DNA from 4 places in the Pseudomonas sp. TE3-3-F2023 genome. Region 4 is predicted to be linked to each of the others. Evidence: predicted binding sites of a transcription regulator. Region 4 holds the regulator's gene; each other region holds the start of a gene.

Region 1 (4,118 bases), 930 kb from region 4:
TACGGCAGCTTTCGACCCGTAGCGGACATTCGTATCTGAGGTGATCTTTGTGGGAGCGGGTTTACCCGCGAACACGGGCGAAGCCCGTGCCATCCTCCGCGTTGCCTGCTTCGCGGGTAAACCCGCCCCCACAGGGTTTGCGCCGGCCTCGAAAAATGAGCAATAGCAGTACTTGCGCAATGGCCGCTTTGGGTCGAAAGCAGCCGTTCTCGGGTGGCTGCCATCGACCCCATGCAGACATTTAGATGTTCGGGCCGATACCGACGCTAGCGCCTTTGAGGGATGAGTTTCGATAGTTGATAACAGCCCTACATTTGATAGTGAAGTTGACCGAGTTGGCAATGAAACACTCGTGGTGAGCATCGTGTTAACAGCTAACAGCTAGATGCTGCCCCCCGAAATAGACCTCAAGCCTACGGGCTACTGGTTATGCTTCGCTGCCTGCCAAATTCCCATGGATGCTACCGGTAATGTCTGGCGAGGACGACCCAATTAAACCCGATCCCGTGGCCGCCGCAGGCATACGCCCGACAGCTTGCTTACTGAGCCGCTTCGAAGAACATGGGCTTGAGGCTTTCGGCGTACTCTGATCAGCGCTTCATACAGCCAGCGCCCGCGCCCGCAGCTCAGTATTGAGGATACGGTCGTTCTCGCTGTAGTCGACCGGGCAGTCAATCACATGCACGCCCGGGTTCGAGATGCAGTGATCCAGCAGCGGCAGCAAGGCATCTGCACTTTCCACGCGATAACCGTTGGCGCCGTAGGCTTCTGCGTATTTGACGAAGTCCGGGTTGCCGTAGTCCAGGCCGAAATCGGTGAAGCCCATGTTGGCCTGCTTCCAGCGGATCATGCCGTAGCCGTCGTCACGCAGGATCACCACGGTGATGTGCATGCCCAGGCGCACAGCCGTTTCCAGCTCCTGGCTGTTCATCATGAAGCCACCGTCGCCGCAAACCGAAATAACCGGGCGGTCCGGGTGCACCAGGTGCGCCGCCATGGCCGATGGCAGGCCGGCGCCCATGGTCGCCAGGGCGTTGTCCAGCAGCACGGTGTTCGGCTTGTGCGCCTTGTAGTTGCGGGCGAACCAGATCTTGTAGATGCCGTTGTCCAGGGCAACGATGCCTTCGGACGGCAGTACGCGACGGATGTCGGCGACCATGCGCTGCGGGTAGACCGGGAAACGGTCGTCATCGGCACCTTCGGCGATCTGCGCTTCGTTGGCTTCACGGATGGCCATCAGGCGGGTGAAGTCCCAGTGCGAGGTGTCGCCCAGTCCTTCAGCGATTTGCCAGACGGCGTTGGCAATGTCGCCGATCACTTCAACTTGCGGGAAGTACACGGCATCGACTTCGGCGGAGCGGAAGCTGATGTGAATGACTTCGGTGCCGCCACGGACCATGAAGAATGGCGGCTTCTCGATCACGTCGTGGCCGATGTTGATGATCAGGTCGGCGGCTTCGATGGCGCGGTGCACGAAGTCACCGGACGACAGCGCTGCGTTACCCAGGAAACGCGGGCTGCGCTCGTCGACCACACCCTTGCCCAGCTGAGTGGTGACGAACGGGATGCCGGTCTGGTCAATCAGCTGCTTGAGGACCTTGGCGGTCATCTTGCGGTTGGCACCGGCGCCGATCACCAGGATCGGGCTGCGTGCAGTACGCAGTTTCTCGATGGCGGCTTCGATGGCCACGTGCTCGGCCAGCGGGCGGCGGTGCAGGCTTGGCGGGATAGGCAGTGCGTCGGTCTGCTCGGCGGCGATGTCTTCTGGCAGCTCCAGGTGCACGGCACCCGGCTTTTCTTCTTCGGCCAGGCGGAAGGCTTCGCGCATGCGCGACGGGATGTTGTCGGCGGAAGCGAACTGGTGGGTGTACTTGGTGATGGGGGCCATCATGCCGCACACGTCGATGATCTGGAAACGGCCCTGCTTGGACTTCTTGATAGGCTTCTGGCCGGTGATCATCATCATCGGCATGCCGCCCAGGTAGGCGTAGGCGCTGGCGGTGACCAGGTTGGTGGCGCCAGGGCCGAGGGTCGACAGGCTGACGCCGGTCTTGCCGGTCAGGCGGCCATAGGTGGCAGCCATGAAACCTGCGGACTGCTCGTGTCGGGTCAGTACCAGCTTGATCTTCGACTTGCGCAGGGACTCCAGCAGGTCCAGGTTTTCCTCACCAGGAATGCCGAACACATACTCGACACCTTCGTTTTCCAGGCATTGCACAACAACATCGGCGGCTTTGGCCATCTTTCTTATCTCACCTACGGTCATCGGGATGCGAACGCCCTGCATGGCAGGCGTTCGAGCGCTCGAAACGCGGGCCACACAGTGCACTGCAAACCAATTTATTGCAATGGCGTTCTATTTTTTCTCAAGTTTTCTCGCTGAACGGCCGAAAGCATTTCGCCATCACTTCCCATTTCGCCGCCCAGAGGAAAGACATGCGAAATCTCTCAATCGCGATGCGCTCGACGCTCGCTTTCGGCCTGATCGCCTCGATCATCATCATCGTTGGAGTGTTTGCACTCATTCAGATGTCCCGCGTCGACCAGATCAACCGCACCATCGAAACGATCAGCACGCCGACCGCTAACGCGCTTGGCAACATGCGTGAAGCCGTACTGGGTATCCGCGTCAACTCCTTGAAGCTGGCGTTCTACCCCACCGACACCATGCGCGCTGACAGCAGCCGGCGCCTGGAATTACAACTCGACAAGCTCGCCAAGGCCCAAGCGCAATACCTGGCAAAGCTGGCAGACCCTAATGAACGTGCGCTGTACAAGGAGGTCGAGCCTTACCTCAACGCCACCGCACCCGGTATTCGCGAGCTGATCGGCTTGGCCAAACAAGGCCGGGAGAGCGAAATGGTGAGCCTGCTCAACGGACCTCTACGGGAAAATTCCGAGCAATCCTTCCCCCGCCTGTACGCCCTGAGCGATCTCAACCAGCGCAACATCAACCAGGCCTTCTCCAGCGCCAGCAGCACCTACTCCAACTCCCGGGCCAGCGTGGCCGCGCTGATGGCCGTGGCTGCATTGATCACCATCGGTGTGGCCTGGCTGGTCAGCCGCAGTATCATCCTGCCGATCAACAGGGCAGCATCGAGCGCCGAAGTCATCGCCTCGGGGGACCTCACCCAACCCATGGAAAATGAAGGCCACGATGAAGTCACGCGGCTGTTCGGCGCGCTGCAGCAAATGCAGGCGAACTTGCGCGCAGCGATTGACCAGATCGTGCAATCAGCCTCAGTGATTGCAGCCTCCTCTACGCAATTGAGCGCGGTCACGGTCGAATCGAACGAGAACCTGCAGATGCAGGCCAACGAGATCGAGCAGGCAGCGTCTGCGGTGACCGAACTCTCTGCGGCAGTGGACGAAGTGGCCCGTACCGCGGTGAACACTTCGCAGGCATCGGAGCAATCGAAAGCCGCGAGCGAGGCCGGCAATGCCCGGGTGGGAGAAACCGTAGCAGCCATCGAGCAGATGAGCCTCGACATTCAGCAGAGCGCTCAGCAAGTGGACAGCCTCGCCACCAGCGTGGCGGACATCGCCAAGGTGCTGGATGTGATCCGTAGCATTGCCGAGCAGACCAACCTGCTTGCGCTCAATGCCGCCATCGAAGCCGCACGCGCAGGCGAGGCCGGGCGCGGCTTCGCCGTGGTCGCCGATGAAGTGCGCGCGCTGGCCCATCGCACCCAGCAATCCACCCTGGAAATCGAGAGCATGGTCAGCGCGATAAGTACCGAGTCCAGCCAGGCAGTAACTGCAATGAACGACAACCGCGCCCGCGCCAGGCATACCCTGCAGGCCGCACACGAGGCGGGGCAGGCCCTGGCACAGATCATGGCGCACATCACCCGCATCAACGAACAGAACCTGGTCATTGCCAGCGCCGCCGAGGAGCAAGCCCAGGTGGCCCGCGAAGTGGACCGCAACCTGATCAACATCCGCGACTTGTCTGCGGTGTCGACCAGCCAAGCGAACCAGACCGCTTCAGCGAGCCAGGCCCTGGAACAGCTGGGCACTCAGCTCAATGCTCTGGTCACGCGGTTCCGGACTTGACCCCACGTAATTGACACAGTCGAAAATCATTATTTCGCAACGCAATTCTATTTTTGCGCATT
Region 2 (4,118 bases), 840 kb from region 4:
GCTGCCGAGGATGTCGACAGCTCGCGAATGTTCAGCAGGTTGCGGTCCACCTCTCGCGCCACCTGGGCCTGCTCTTCGGCTGCGCTGGCAATCACCAGGTTACGCTCGTTGATCTCGCCGATCGCACTGTAGATACCCTCCAGCACCTGCCCCGAAGCCAGGGTCACGTCCAGTGTCGACTGGGCGCGGCTGGTACTGGCCTGCATCGAGGCCACGGCCGCTTCGGTACCCGCCTGCACGCGCCCGATCATCTGCTCGATTTCCTGGGTCGACTGTTGCGTGCGGTACGCCAACGTACGCACTTCATCGGCCACCACCGCAAAGCCGCGCCCGGCTTCGCCCGCACGGGCGGCCTCGATGGCGGCATTGAGCGCCAGAAGGTTGGTTTGCTCGGACACCGAGCGAATCACTTCCAGCACCTTGCCGATATCCCGCACCTGCCCGACCAGTTGCTCCAGATGAGCGCTGCTGGCCTGGATTTCCCGAGTCATGGCCTCGGTGCCGTCGATGTTGTCGCTGACTTGCCGCCGGCTTTGCGCTGCCAGCTGGTTGGATTCGCTGGTGGTCTGCGAGGTGGTGATGGCATTGCGCGCGACCTCCTCCACGGCCGTGGTCATTTCGGTGACGGCGGTGGCGGCCTGCTCAAGCTCCTGGCCCTGCTGGCGCAGGTTGTTGGCACTTTCCTCGGTGACGGTATTCAGCGCCGCGGCAGCTGCGTCCAGTTGCCTGGCACAGCTGCTGATCTGCCCCAGGGTGTCGCGCTGGCTCTGCTGCATGCGTTCAAGTTCATGGAACAGCTGGCCGATCTCGTTACCGCCCTGCCCCTGCACCGGCACGCTCAGGTCGCCACCGGCAATGCGCTGGAAGTGCCGCCCTGCTTCGCGCAGCGGGTGCAGCACGCGCTGGGCAACAAAGGCCCAGCACAGCACCGCCAACAACAGCGTCACGCCCAACAGCCCCAGGCTCAGCAATTGCGCGCGCGCCAGGCGCCGCTCGGATTCCAGCATGATCTGCTGACCGCGCTCACTCAATGCCCCTACCAGTTGCTGGCGCAAAGCCTGCAGCCGGCCCATGGCGTTACCGGCGTCGGTATTGACCTTGAAATACTGCTCGAGCGAACGTTGACGGGTTGCCTCACGCTGCCCCGCGACCGCCTTGGCATACTCTCCATAGGTGGCCTGCAGGGCGGTTGCCAGTGCGTGCAGCCCAGGCTCGCGGGCGTTTTCGACAAACTCGTCCACCAGCTTCTGGCTCTTGTCGTTCAGCTCGACCGACATCGCCATGCGCTTGCTGGCACTTTCCTCATGGCCACCCAGCTGCTCGATGAAGCCTGAAGATACATTGGCGCTGGCGCGAATCGCCATCAGCAACGCATTGTTCAACCGGTCCGACTGGTGCGCGGTCTGGTCCAGTTCGGTGATCTGCTGGTCGCTACCCACTGCAGCCCGCCAGGCACTGACGGTGGAAAAAAGCAGGGTCACGCTGAACAGCGACAGCACCCAGAACATTCCGGTGCGGATCTTCAGGTTGGCAAGCATGCGGGCAGTACTCCTTGTTGGCACCACTTCTGGTCGATGATTCGACGGTGGGTGTGCTGCTATCGGAGGTACTGCCCCAGGCTTGAGGCGCCGGAGTGCGGTTTTGGGCGGTAACCGAACAGATGTTGTCGAGGCAAAGACCGGGCTACAGGCAACAAATCGACCAGGCGGGAACTTCAACGCTCGGACTCGGTCGATAACATCCCCTCGCCCTCAAGCCAAGGGCTTGCCCAAGCCCTGCCGAGTCTGCCGCCGATGCCCAGCACACCTGTTCTGTCGACCTTGCTCCTGTTGTTCAGCACAATCACGGCACAGGGCGCATTGGCTGGTGAACGCTACGCGCCCGCACGCAGCAACAATGCCTCGACCGTGCTGATCGAAACCGCCTCGCAACAGTATGCCGACGGCCAACTGGACAAGGCGGCGGCCACCCTGGAGCGCGCGCTGCACATTCAGCCGAACAACCCGGCAACGCTGCACTACCTTGGCGTTTTGCGCCTGCAGCAAGGGCAGTATGAACAGGCCGAAACGCTGGCGCTGCGCTCCAACCTGCGGGTTGGCAACAATCACGCCCTGCGCAGCCGCAACCTGCAGTTGATAGAAGCCGCGCACAAGGCCCAAGGCTCCGGCATGCTGCCGACGGCTGCACACTGACGGTGATCAGACGCTGCGCGTCAGGCCACCATCGACCTGCTTTGCACCCACGCGCATTACCCGGTAAAGTCGGCGCCAGGGCGCTGGCTGCGCCTGCGGTCCGCGCCAAGGGGTTTCCCGAGCCATGCGTCATCATATTTCCATACCAGCTCCCGGCTTGTCGGCGGACCGAGCCCCAAAGGAGTTGGCATGCCCGCCACCAATGCATCCCGCCACCATGGCCTGCTCGACCTGCCCGCCTTGCGCAAACGTGCCAAACGCTTGCTCACCGCCCTGAAAAACGACGAGGCCGACGACACCGGCGAGCAGCTGCGCGCGCTCGGCCTGTCCGGCCCTGACTACCGGCTTGCCGATACCCAATGGCTGGTGGCCCGCCAGGCCGGCTTTGCCAGCTGGCCCAAGCTCAAGGCCCATGCCGATGCCGTCGCTTTCGCGGCACGCCACCCTGGCTTTACCGCCGATGACGAAGCAGCCGTGCAGCATTGGCGCTGCGGCAACGACATCGCCCACAGCTTGCGCACGGCCGGTTTTGCCGGTGCGTTCCAGATGTTCGACGACCCCATGGTCATGGGGCCCGTCTGCGCACTGCCCGAGGAACAGTATTGGCAGGTTCGGGCCGCTTACATACAGCAGGCGTTCAACCTGAGCATCCAGGACGTCGAGCAACGCCTAGCGGCGCAACGCACCGCCCTGGCCGGATTGAACAGCGACAGCAAGATCGTGCTGTGGTGCGAGGGTGACGCTTACGACCAGCTGTTCCTGATCCGCGTACTCGCCAGCCTGCCCAGCCTGCCGCGCCGCTTGGAGCTGATCGAAATCACCCAAGTACCTGGCGTCGAGCGCTTCATTGGTATCGGCCAGCTGGCCCCGGACCTGCTCGCCTGGCTATGGCCACAACGTCGCGCGCTGGGTGAGGACGTGCTGGCCCTGGCCCGGCAGACATGGGCGGCCTATACCGCACCGGACCCAAGGGCCTGGGCTGCCCTGGCAGACATCCAGCATACCGCCTTGCCGTTGCTGGGCCGGGCCCTTGCGCGGCAACTTCAGGAGCTGCCGGGGGCGAACGACGGTTTGAGCCTCACCGAGCGCCTGCTATTACGCGTTCTGGAGTCACACGGCGAGCTGCCGGCCGGACGTGTGTTTGCCCAGTTGATGATGCGGGATGAACCGCTGCCTTACCTGGGCGACATGATGTTCCATGTTTTGCTGCAGCCCCTGATCCATGCACCGCACCCGCTGCTGCTGGAAGGCCCGGGCGAGTCTTGGGCACAACGGCCGTTGCGGCTGACTGCTCTTGCCGAGCAGCTGCTCGCGGGGCAGGCGCATTGGCTTGACCACAACCCTGCGCAGCGATGGGTGGGTGGAGTGCTTATCAATGCCGCGGACAGGCCCTGGGTGGTCAGCGAACAGGGCGAAGTATGGCAGCGCAAATAGCCCGCTCGAGCCTGATCAGGTAAAGCGGTGGATGGCACCGGCAAGTCAGCTCTCATGGAACTGCCCATAACTCATCGCATTAGCAGGGATCCTGGACTGCCCCCAAGAAGTTGGACACCAATCCAACCCTTTGGGGGATCTATGGGTAAATACACAGAGCAGTTCAAGCTCACGGCTATCACCGCTTACCTAGAGGGCAACCGGGGCTTTCGCAAGGTGGCACAACACTTTGGCATCGATTTCAGCCTACTTCGGCGCTGGGTTGCTGGCTACCAAGTCGATGCCAGCCTCAGCCCTCGCTCGCATGGTCGCCGCTACACCGAGGAATTCAAGCGACGGGTGCTCAAGTACATGCTTGAGCATCGTCTGTCCTTGCGCCAAACAGCGGCGCACTTTGGCCTTGGACAGTCCTCACAGATAGGCATTTGGCTGCGGCAGCACTACAGTGGCAGTCCTGTAGCCACTCTCGCCAAACAAAGAAAATCAGCCGTG
Region 3 (4,118 bases), 1.1 Mb from region 4:
AGGCTCGGCAGCCGGTGCTTCCGGCGCGCCCTGCTCGCCTTCGATATTGCGCTGGGCCTTCTTGGTCAGCACGATGATGTCGATGCGGCGGTTGACCGGGTTGAACGGGTCCTTGCGGTCGAACAGCGATGACGAGGCGTAACCCACCACCCGCGCCACCTGGCCATCCGGGTAGCCGCCGGCCACCAGTGCACGGCGCGCGGCGTTGGCGCGGTTGGCCGACAGTTCCCAGTTGCCGAACTCGCCACTGCCGGCATAAGGCTTGGCGTCGGTGTGGCCACTGATGCTGATCTTGTTCGGCACCGCCTTGATGGTGTCGGCCATGGCCAGCAGGATGTCCTCGAAGTACGGCTGCAGGCGCGCACTGCCAATGTCGAACATCGGCCGGTTCTCGGCGTCCATGATCTGGATGCGCAGGCCGTCCTGGGTGATCTCGAACAGGATCTGGTCCTTGAACTTCTGCAGCTGCGGGTTCTCTTCCACCTTGTTCTGCAGTTCCTGCAGCAGCAACTCCAGGCGCTCACGCTCGACCTGCTCGGCCATGGTCTCTACCTGGTCCTTGTCCAGCTGGATGCTGGTATCAGGCGTCGGTTCCGACTTGGCTTCGGGGTTGATGGTCTTCTCCGGAGCCAGCTGAGGCGAGCCCCCCAGGTCGATGACGTAGGGCGTTCCGCTTTCCGAGAAACCGATCGGGTCCTTGAAGTAGCCGGCAATGGCAATCTTCTGTTCCGGGGTGGCTGTGGACAACAGCCACAGCACCAGGAAGAACGCCATCATCGCCGTGGCGAAGTCGGCGAAGGCGATTTTCCAGGCGCCGCCGTGGTGGCCGCCGCCAAAGCGCTTGACGCGCTTGACGATGATGGGCTGATTGTTCTCCATGACTCAGCGACCGCGAACCGCTTGTTCCAGTTCGGCGAAGCTTGGGCGGTGCTTGGGATACAGCACCTTGCGCCCGAACTCGACCGCCAGCGAAGGCGGCATGCCCGAGGCCGAGGCCACCAGCGAAGCCTTGATCGATTCGTAGAGGTTCAGCTCTTCCTTGGCATCGTGCTCCAGGCACTTGGCCAATGGGCCGAAGAAGCCGTAGGCCGCCAGAATACCGAAGAAGGTACCCACCAGTGCCGCACCCACATGAAGGCCGATGGAGGCCTGGTCACCATCGCCGAGCGAGGCCATGGTCACCACGATCCCCAGTACGGCCGCAACGATACCGAAGCCGGGCATGCCGTCGGCGATGCCGGTCACCGCATGGGACGGGTGCTCCAGTTCTTCCTTCATGCTCAGCAGTTCCATGTCGAACAGGCCTTCGAGTTCGTGCGGGGCCATGTTGCCGGTGGACATGATGCGCAGGTAGTCGCAGACGAACGCGGTCATGCGCTCATCGGCAAGCACCGTCGGATACTTGGCGAAGATCGGGCTGGCGGCGGCATCCTCGATGTCGGCCTCGATGGCCATCATGCCTTCGCGCCGGCTCTTGTTGAGGATTTCGTACACCAGGCCCAGCACTTCCAGGTAGAAGGCATGAGTGAAGCGCGAGCCGAACATCTTCATCGACTTCTTGATGACGTGCATGGTCATGTGGCCGGGGTTGGCCTGCAGGAATGCACCAAAGGCCGCACCGCCGATGATCAGTACTTCGAACGGCTGGATCAGCGCCGCGATCTTGCCGTGGGAAAGCACGTATCCGCCGAGCACGCTCGCGAATACGACGATGATGCCGATAATTTTAGCCATAGGTTCAAAGCACTTGCTGTCGTGGTCAGGGGAAGAGACGGGAGCTTTAAAACTCTTCTTCTACTTATCGGCAGAACTGCGCCAGACTATAGCCACTCAATGCGAAAAGCCAGTTCGGACTGATGTCAAAATGCCAATTGAAACCAAGGTGCCCGCTCAGGCTCCACGTACGCTAGAGGCCTGGGTAAAGCTGCTCGAGAGTGTTCGCATCCCCGTGCCGAAGCATAGCTACGACCGGGTCATGGCCGCCATCCACGATAACCGCCGCTCGCTGCGGGATATCGCCGAACTGATGCAGGATAGCCCGGCACTGGTGCTGTCGGTGATGCGCGAAGCCAATCATCCCACCAATGCCAGCCTGGCAGAGCCCGCCGAAAGCCTGGAAGTCGCCCTCAACCGCCTGGGCCTCGAGCGTAGCGAACAGCTGCTCAAACGCCTGCCAGCGGTGCCCGTAGAAGAAATCCCACCGGTACTGTGCCAGTTTCAGCTGATCAGCCAGCACGCCTCGCAGCAGGCCAGCGGCCTGTTCGCCAGCCGTCTGGCACGGCTGTGGCAGGAAATCCACTGGGGCAGCCTGTTGTTCCTGTCGCCACTCTGGCCGCTGGCGTTGGCCTACCCCAAGCTGCTCGATACCTGGGAGCTGCGGGTTATCCACAAGGGTGAAGACGCCGCCCATGTCGAGGAAGAACTGTTTGGCGTGCGCATCATGGAACTGTGCCAGACCATGGCGGAGTACTGGCGCCTGCCACAATGGGTGACCCAGGGTTACCGCCTGCTGCTGGAAGAGCGCGAACAACTGGCCCAGGTGCTCAGTATTGCCCGCGACCCGGACCTGCTAAGCCAGCAACACCGCCTAGACGCCGAGCCTGGCCTGCGCCGCTGGTTCAACCAGCCGGCCAACACCGTGCTGCTGGCCAACAACCTGGCCCTGGCGGCACAAGTGGGCTGGGATAACCCGCACCTGTTGCGCTGGCAACTGTTGACCGCCCTGTACCTGCAGACCTCGCTGGACGACGTGCAACAGCAAGTGCACCAGCAGGCTGCGGCCAGCGCCCGCCGTCATGCCCAGCATGCCCTGTTCCACCCAGCCGAAGCGCTGATCTGGCCCTGGCACCAGCGCCGCCCGCACCCCGACATGCTGGCTCCGCCACCGCCCACCAGCGACGAATTGGCGCGCTGGCGCAAGCTGTGCCAGGACCTTCTGGCCCAGCCCAGCCCGTTCACCAACAGCGTGCACCTGGCCACCCATGTTATCGAGGCCCTTCTGGTCTCTGGCATGCAGAGGATCCTGCTGCTGAGCCTGGACAAGGCAAACGACCAGCTGCGCGTGCAGCAGATGGCCGGCCTGCCCAAGGAAGCCGGGGCGCTGGTACTGCCGGTGGCGCAGAACAAACTGCTGCAAAAGCTGCTGGCAAAGGCCGGTCAATTACGTATTACCCCGGAAAACCACAGCCAGTTCTCGGCCCTGCTGCCGGCCCCGCTGCGCGCCTTGTTCCGCAGCGAGCACGTGCTGCTGCGCTCGCTGGCGGTGGCGGACCAGGTACTGATGCTGATGGTGGCTGACCAGGGCTGCCGGCCGCTGGCCGATGTCAGCGTTCAAGCCTTCGGCAAGACCGCACAGTGCACTGAACGGGCGCTGTCGGTGTTTGCCAACCGCAAGGCCTGAGCCTTGCGCTACAATCGCCCCTCTTTCCACACTGGAGACCGTGGATGACTGACTTTTCAGGCCTGCCCCTGGTGATCGAAGCCGCGGACCTGCTACCGCGCCTGGATTCGCCACAGCTGATCCTGGTCGACCTGAGCAGCGCCAACCGCTATGTCAGCGGGCATATTCCCGGCGCACGCTTTGTCGAAGGCAAGCGTACCCAGCTCGGCCAGCCCCCCGCACCCGGCCTGCTGCCGGCCCTGGGTGAGCTGGAAAAACTGTTCAGCGAACTCGGCCACCGCGACGATGCCGTGTATGTGGTGTATGACGATGAGGGCGGCGGCTGGGCCGGGCGTTTCATCTGGCTGCTCGACGTGATCGGCCACAAGCGTTACCACTACCTCAATGGCGGCATCCAGGCCTGGCCCGCCGACAAGCTCTCCACAGAAGTGCCCGCCAGCGGCAACACGCCGGTGCACCTGCGCATCGACAGTTCGCCAACCGCCACCCGCGAGTACCTGCAAAGCCGCCTGGGCGCCGACGATCTGGTCATCTGGGACGCCCGTGGACCGCAGGAATTCAGCGGTGAGAAAGTACTGGCAGCCAAGGGCGGCCACATCCCCGGCGCGATCAACTTCGAATGGACCGCCGGCATGGATCTCAACGACCACCTGCGCATCCGCAAGGACATCGCCGAAGTTCTGCAGAAGCTGGGTATCACCCCCGACAAGGAGGTGAT
Region 4 (4,118 bases):
ATGTTCATGATCTCGTCCAGGCGCGCGGTATCGACCCGCACGGTGGTTTCCGCTTCACTGGCACCATGCTTGTCGGCGGCCGGGGCCGGGGCGCGAGGTGCTGCGGCAGGTTTGCTGGCAGGCGCCGGTGCCGGCGCAGCTGCTGCTGGCTTGGCCACGGGCTGGCTGTCGGCCTTGGCCACGACCGGCGCTTGCGCCTTGGCTGCAGCCGGGGCTTCGACGGCGGCAACGTCGCCACCGAACTTGCCCTTGCCGTGCAACTGGTCCAGCAGCGCCTCGAACTCGTGCTCGCTGATTTCATCGCTGGCTGCACTGGTGTCAGTTGCAGCAGGCGCCGACGCCTTGGCACCAGGCAAGGCATCGGCCTGGAAGGTACCCTTGCCATGCAACTGGTCCAGCAGCGATTCGAACTCGGCGTCGGTAATTTCGTCGCTGGCCGCTTCCGGCGCGCTGGCAACCGGCTGCGCGGCAACCTCGGCGCTGAACTGGCCTTTGCCGTGCAACTGGTCGAGCAGCGACTCGAACTCGGCGTCGCTGATTTCGTCACCTGCGCCGCTGACGGTCTCGCCCTGCATCTGCTCGTCGGCCGCAGCTTGTGCCTTGACCGCATCGAGCGAATCGAGCAGTTGTTCGAACTCGCTGTCGGTGATGTCCTGCTCTTCCACCGGCGCTTCGGCAACCGGCTCCGGTGCCGCAGCGGCAGGCGCCTCGACGGCTTCTGCGCCGCCCGGCTCGGCCAGGCGCGACAGCGCGGCCAGCAGCTCGGGGGTAGCCGGGGTCACTTCGGCGCGCTCGCGCACCTGGCCAAACATGCTGTTGACCGTGTCCAGTGCCTCGAGCACCACATCCATCAGTTCCGCGTCGACCCGGCGCTCACCTTTGCGCAGGACGTCGAACACGTTCTCGGCGATATGGCAGCACTCCACCAGCTCGTTCAGCTGAAGGAAGCCGGCGCCCCCTTTTACAGTGTGGAAACCGCGAAAGATCGCATTGAGCAGGTCGGCATCGTCGGGCCGGCTTTCCAGCTCGACCAGTTGCTCGGACAGTTGCTCAAGAATTTCGCCGGCTTCTACCAGGAAATCCTGGAGGATTTCTTCATCGGCGCCGAAGCTCATCAAACGTGCTCCTTAAAAACCCAGGCTGGACAGCAGATCATCGACATCGTCCTGACCGGACACGACATCTTCACGCTTATCGGCATGAATCTGCGGACCTTCACCCCGAGTCGGATGTTTTTCTCGATCTTTTTCTGCGCGCAGTTGATCGTGGTCATGCTGGATGCCCGCAAAGCGGTCGACCTGGCTGGCCATCAACACCAGTTTGAGCAGGTTGCTTTCCACCTCGGTGACCAGGGTGGTGACGCGCTTGATCACCTGGCCGGTCAGGTCCTGATAGTCCTGGGCCAGCAGAATGTCGTTGAGGTGGCCGGCGACCTTGCGGTTACCTTCGGCGCTGAGCGTCAGGAAACTGTCGACGCGCTTGACCAGGTCTCGGAACTCCGGCGCAGCCACTTCGCGGCGCATGAAACGCTGCCAGTCGGTGCTCAGGGCCTCGGCCTCGCTGGCCAGGTCGTTGAGCACCGGGGTGCTTTCCTCGACCAGGTCCATGGTGCGGTTGGCCGCGCCCTCGGTGAGCCTGACCACGTAAGACAGGCGCTCGGTGGCGTCGGTTATCTGCGACACCTCCTCGGCCTGCGGCATGGTCGGGTCGATCTGGAAACTGACTATGGCACTGTGCAGCTCGCGGGTCAGCTTGCCGACTTCCTGGTACAGGCCGCGGTCACGGGTCTGGTTCAGCTCGTGAATCAGCTGCACCGCCTCGCCGAAACGGCCACGCTCCAGGCTTTCGACCAGCTCCTGGGCATGCTTCTTCAGGGTCGATTCGAACTCGCCCAAAGACGTTTGTGATGAATCCATGGCGCGCCCCCTGACGTGACTCAGCCGTTGACGCGTTCGAAGATCTTCTCGATCTTTTCTTTGAGCACCTGGGCGGTGAACGGCTTCACAACGTAGCCATTGACGCCGGCCTGGGCCGCTTCGATGATCTGGTCGCGCTTGGCTTCGGCGGTCACCATCAGCACCGGCATGGTTTTCAGGCGATCGTGGGCACGCACCTTGCGCAGCAGGTCGATACCGGACATGCCGGGCATGTTCCAGTCGGTCACCAGGAAGTCATAGTGGCCGTTCTCCAGCATCGGCAGCGCCGTGGTGCCGTCATCGGCTTCTTCGGTGTTGGTGAAGCCCAGGTCACGCAACAGGTTCTTGATGATCCGCCGCATCGTCGAAAAGTCGTCAACGATGAGGATTTTCATGTCTTTGTTCAAGTAGACCTCCAAGCAGTCTCAAACGCGCTCGGCCCCGAGCGCGCATTCACAATTCGGTACAACGTAGAAAACGACTGCAACGACAGCGGGCTCAACGCGCCCGCCATTCCCCCAGGCGGCTGCGCAGGCGCGCGGCACACTGGCTGTGCAACTGGCTGACCCGCGACTCGCTGACCCCCAGCACCTCACCAATTTCCTTGAGGTTCAGCTCTTCGTCGTAGTACAGCGCCAGCACCAGGCGCTCACGCTCCGGCAGGTTGGCGATGGCCTCGGTCAGGGCAGCCTGGAAGCGCTCGTCCTCCAGGCCACGCGCAGGTTCCACCTGGCCACTGGCGCCATCCTCATGCAGCCCTTCGTGCTCGCCGTCCTGCAGCAGGTCGTCGAAGCTGAACAGGCGGCTGCCCAGGGTATCGTTCAAGATCCCGTAGTAATCATCGAGACTCAATTGGAGTTCGGCAGCAACTTCATGATCTTTAGCGTCACGACCGGTTCGGGCTTCAACCGCACGCATCGCGTCGCTGACCATGCGGGTGTTGCGGTGCACCGAACGCGGTGCCCAATCGCCCTTGCGCACTTCATCGAGCATGGCCCCGCGAATGCGAATGCCGGCGTAGGTTTCGAAGCTGGCGCCCTTGCTGGCGTCGTACTTGTTGGCCACTTCCAGCAGGCCGATCATGCCGGCCTGGATCAGGTCCTCGACCTGCACATTGGCTGGCAGCCGCGCCAGCAGGTGGTAGGCGATGCGCTTGACCAGCGGGGCGTAGCGCTCGATCAGCTCGTACTGGGCGTCTTTCGACGCCCGGCTGTACATCTTGAAACCGCTGGCGTTCATAGCACAGGTCCCGCGCTGGTGGGCTGCACCAGGCGCTCGACAAAGAACTCCAGATGGCCGCGCGGGTTGGCCGGCAGCGGCCAGCTGTCGACCTTCTGGGCAATCGCCTTGAAGGCCAGCGCGCATTTGGAGCGTGGGAAGGCTTCGTATACGGCGCGCTGCTTCTGCACGGCCTTGCGCACGCACTCGTCATACGGCACGGCGCCCACGTACTGCAGGGCAACGTCGAGGAAGCGGTCGGTGACCTTGGTCAGTTTGGCGAACAGGTTGCGGCCCTCCTGCGGACTCTGCGCCATGTTGGCCAGCACCCGGAAACGGTTCATGCCGTAGTCGCGGTTGAGCAGCTTGATCAGGGCGTAGGCATCGGTGATCGAGGTGGGTTCGTCGCATACCACCAGCAGCACTTCCTGGGCGGCGCGGACGAAGCTGACCACCGAATCACCGATACCGGCAGCAGTGTCGATCACCAGCACGTCGAGGTTGTCGCCGACTTCGCTGAACGCCTGGATCAGCCCGGCATGCTGGGCCGGGGCCAGGTGCACCATGCTCTGCGTGCCCGAGGCAGCCGGCACGATGCGCACGCCACCGGGGCCCTGCAACATCACATCGCGCAGCTCGCAGCGCCCTTCGATGACATCGGCCAGGGTCCGCTTGGGGGTAAGGCCCAGCAACACATCGACATTGGCCAGGCCCAGGTCGGCGTCGAGCAGCATGACCCTGCGGCCAAGCTCGGCCAGCGCCAGGGACAGGTTCACTGAAACGTTAGTCTTGCCGACGCCACCTTTGCCACCGGTCACGGCGATCACCTGTACGGGATGCATGCTACCCATGTCTGTTCTTTACCTTGTCTCGCTGGGACTCAGGCCACACGTAGGGCAATTCTGCGTACCCTTTGGCATAGCTACCTTGCACACGCTTCATCATCAACCCGCTCGCCGTGGGTTGTGATAGAGATCAGCGAAC

Evidence for each region. The regulator FliA, encoded in region 4, starts transcription of late flagellar genes. The targets are predictions, from matches to a motif close to CTAAAGTTTNNNNNNNNNNNGCCGNTAA.
Region 1: a site for FliA is predicted at 2,367-2,394, ahead of V3314_RS17815 (methyl-accepting chemotaxis protein). Genes of this name have one in related genera too.
Region 2: a site for FliA is predicted at 1,598-1,625, ahead of V3314_RS18290 (methyl-accepting chemotaxis protein). Genes of this name have one in related genera too.
Region 3: a site for FliA is predicted at 1,799-1,826, ahead of motA (flagellar motor stator protein MotA). Genes of this name have one in related genera too.

The regions. Positions count from the first base shown of each region.
Region 1 is NZ_CP145113.1:3,944,689-3,948,806, forward strand. It holds gene V3314_RS17810 (acetolactate synthase large subunit) at 599-2,242, opposite strand; gene V3314_RS17815 (methyl-accepting chemotaxis protein) at 2,437-4,056, shown strand.
Region 2 is NZ_CP145113.1:4,040,443-4,044,560, forward strand. It holds gene V3314_RS18290 (methyl-accepting chemotaxis protein) at 1-1,538, opposite strand, end outside; gene V3314_RS18295 (tetratricopeptide repeat protein) at 1,794-2,192, shown strand; gene V3314_RS18300 (DUF1835 domain-containing protein) at 2,382-3,626, shown strand; partial or broken gene V3314_RS18305 (IS3 family transposase) at 3,768-4,118, shown strand, end outside.
Region 3 is NZ_CP145113.1:245,835-249,952, forward strand. It holds gene motB (flagellar motor protein MotB) at 1-879, opposite strand, end outside; gene motA (flagellar motor stator protein MotA) at 883-1,734, opposite strand; gene V3314_RS01155 (HDOD domain-containing protein) at 1,865-3,400, shown strand; gene V3314_RS01160 (rhodanese-like domain-containing protein) at 3,445-4,118, shown strand, end outside.
Region 4 is NZ_CP145113.1:4,876,927-4,881,044, forward strand. It holds gene V3314_RS22430 (chemotaxis protein CheA) at 1-1,115, opposite strand, end outside; gene V3314_RS22435 (protein phosphatase CheZ) at 1,128-1,916, opposite strand; gene V3314_RS22440 (chemotaxis response regulator CheY) at 1,937-2,311, opposite strand; gene fliA (RNA polymerase sigma factor FliA) at 2,415-3,155, opposite strand; gene fleN (flagellar synthesis regulator FleN) at 3,152-3,985, opposite strand; gene flhF (flagellar biosynthesis protein FlhF) at 4,079-4,118, opposite strand, start outside.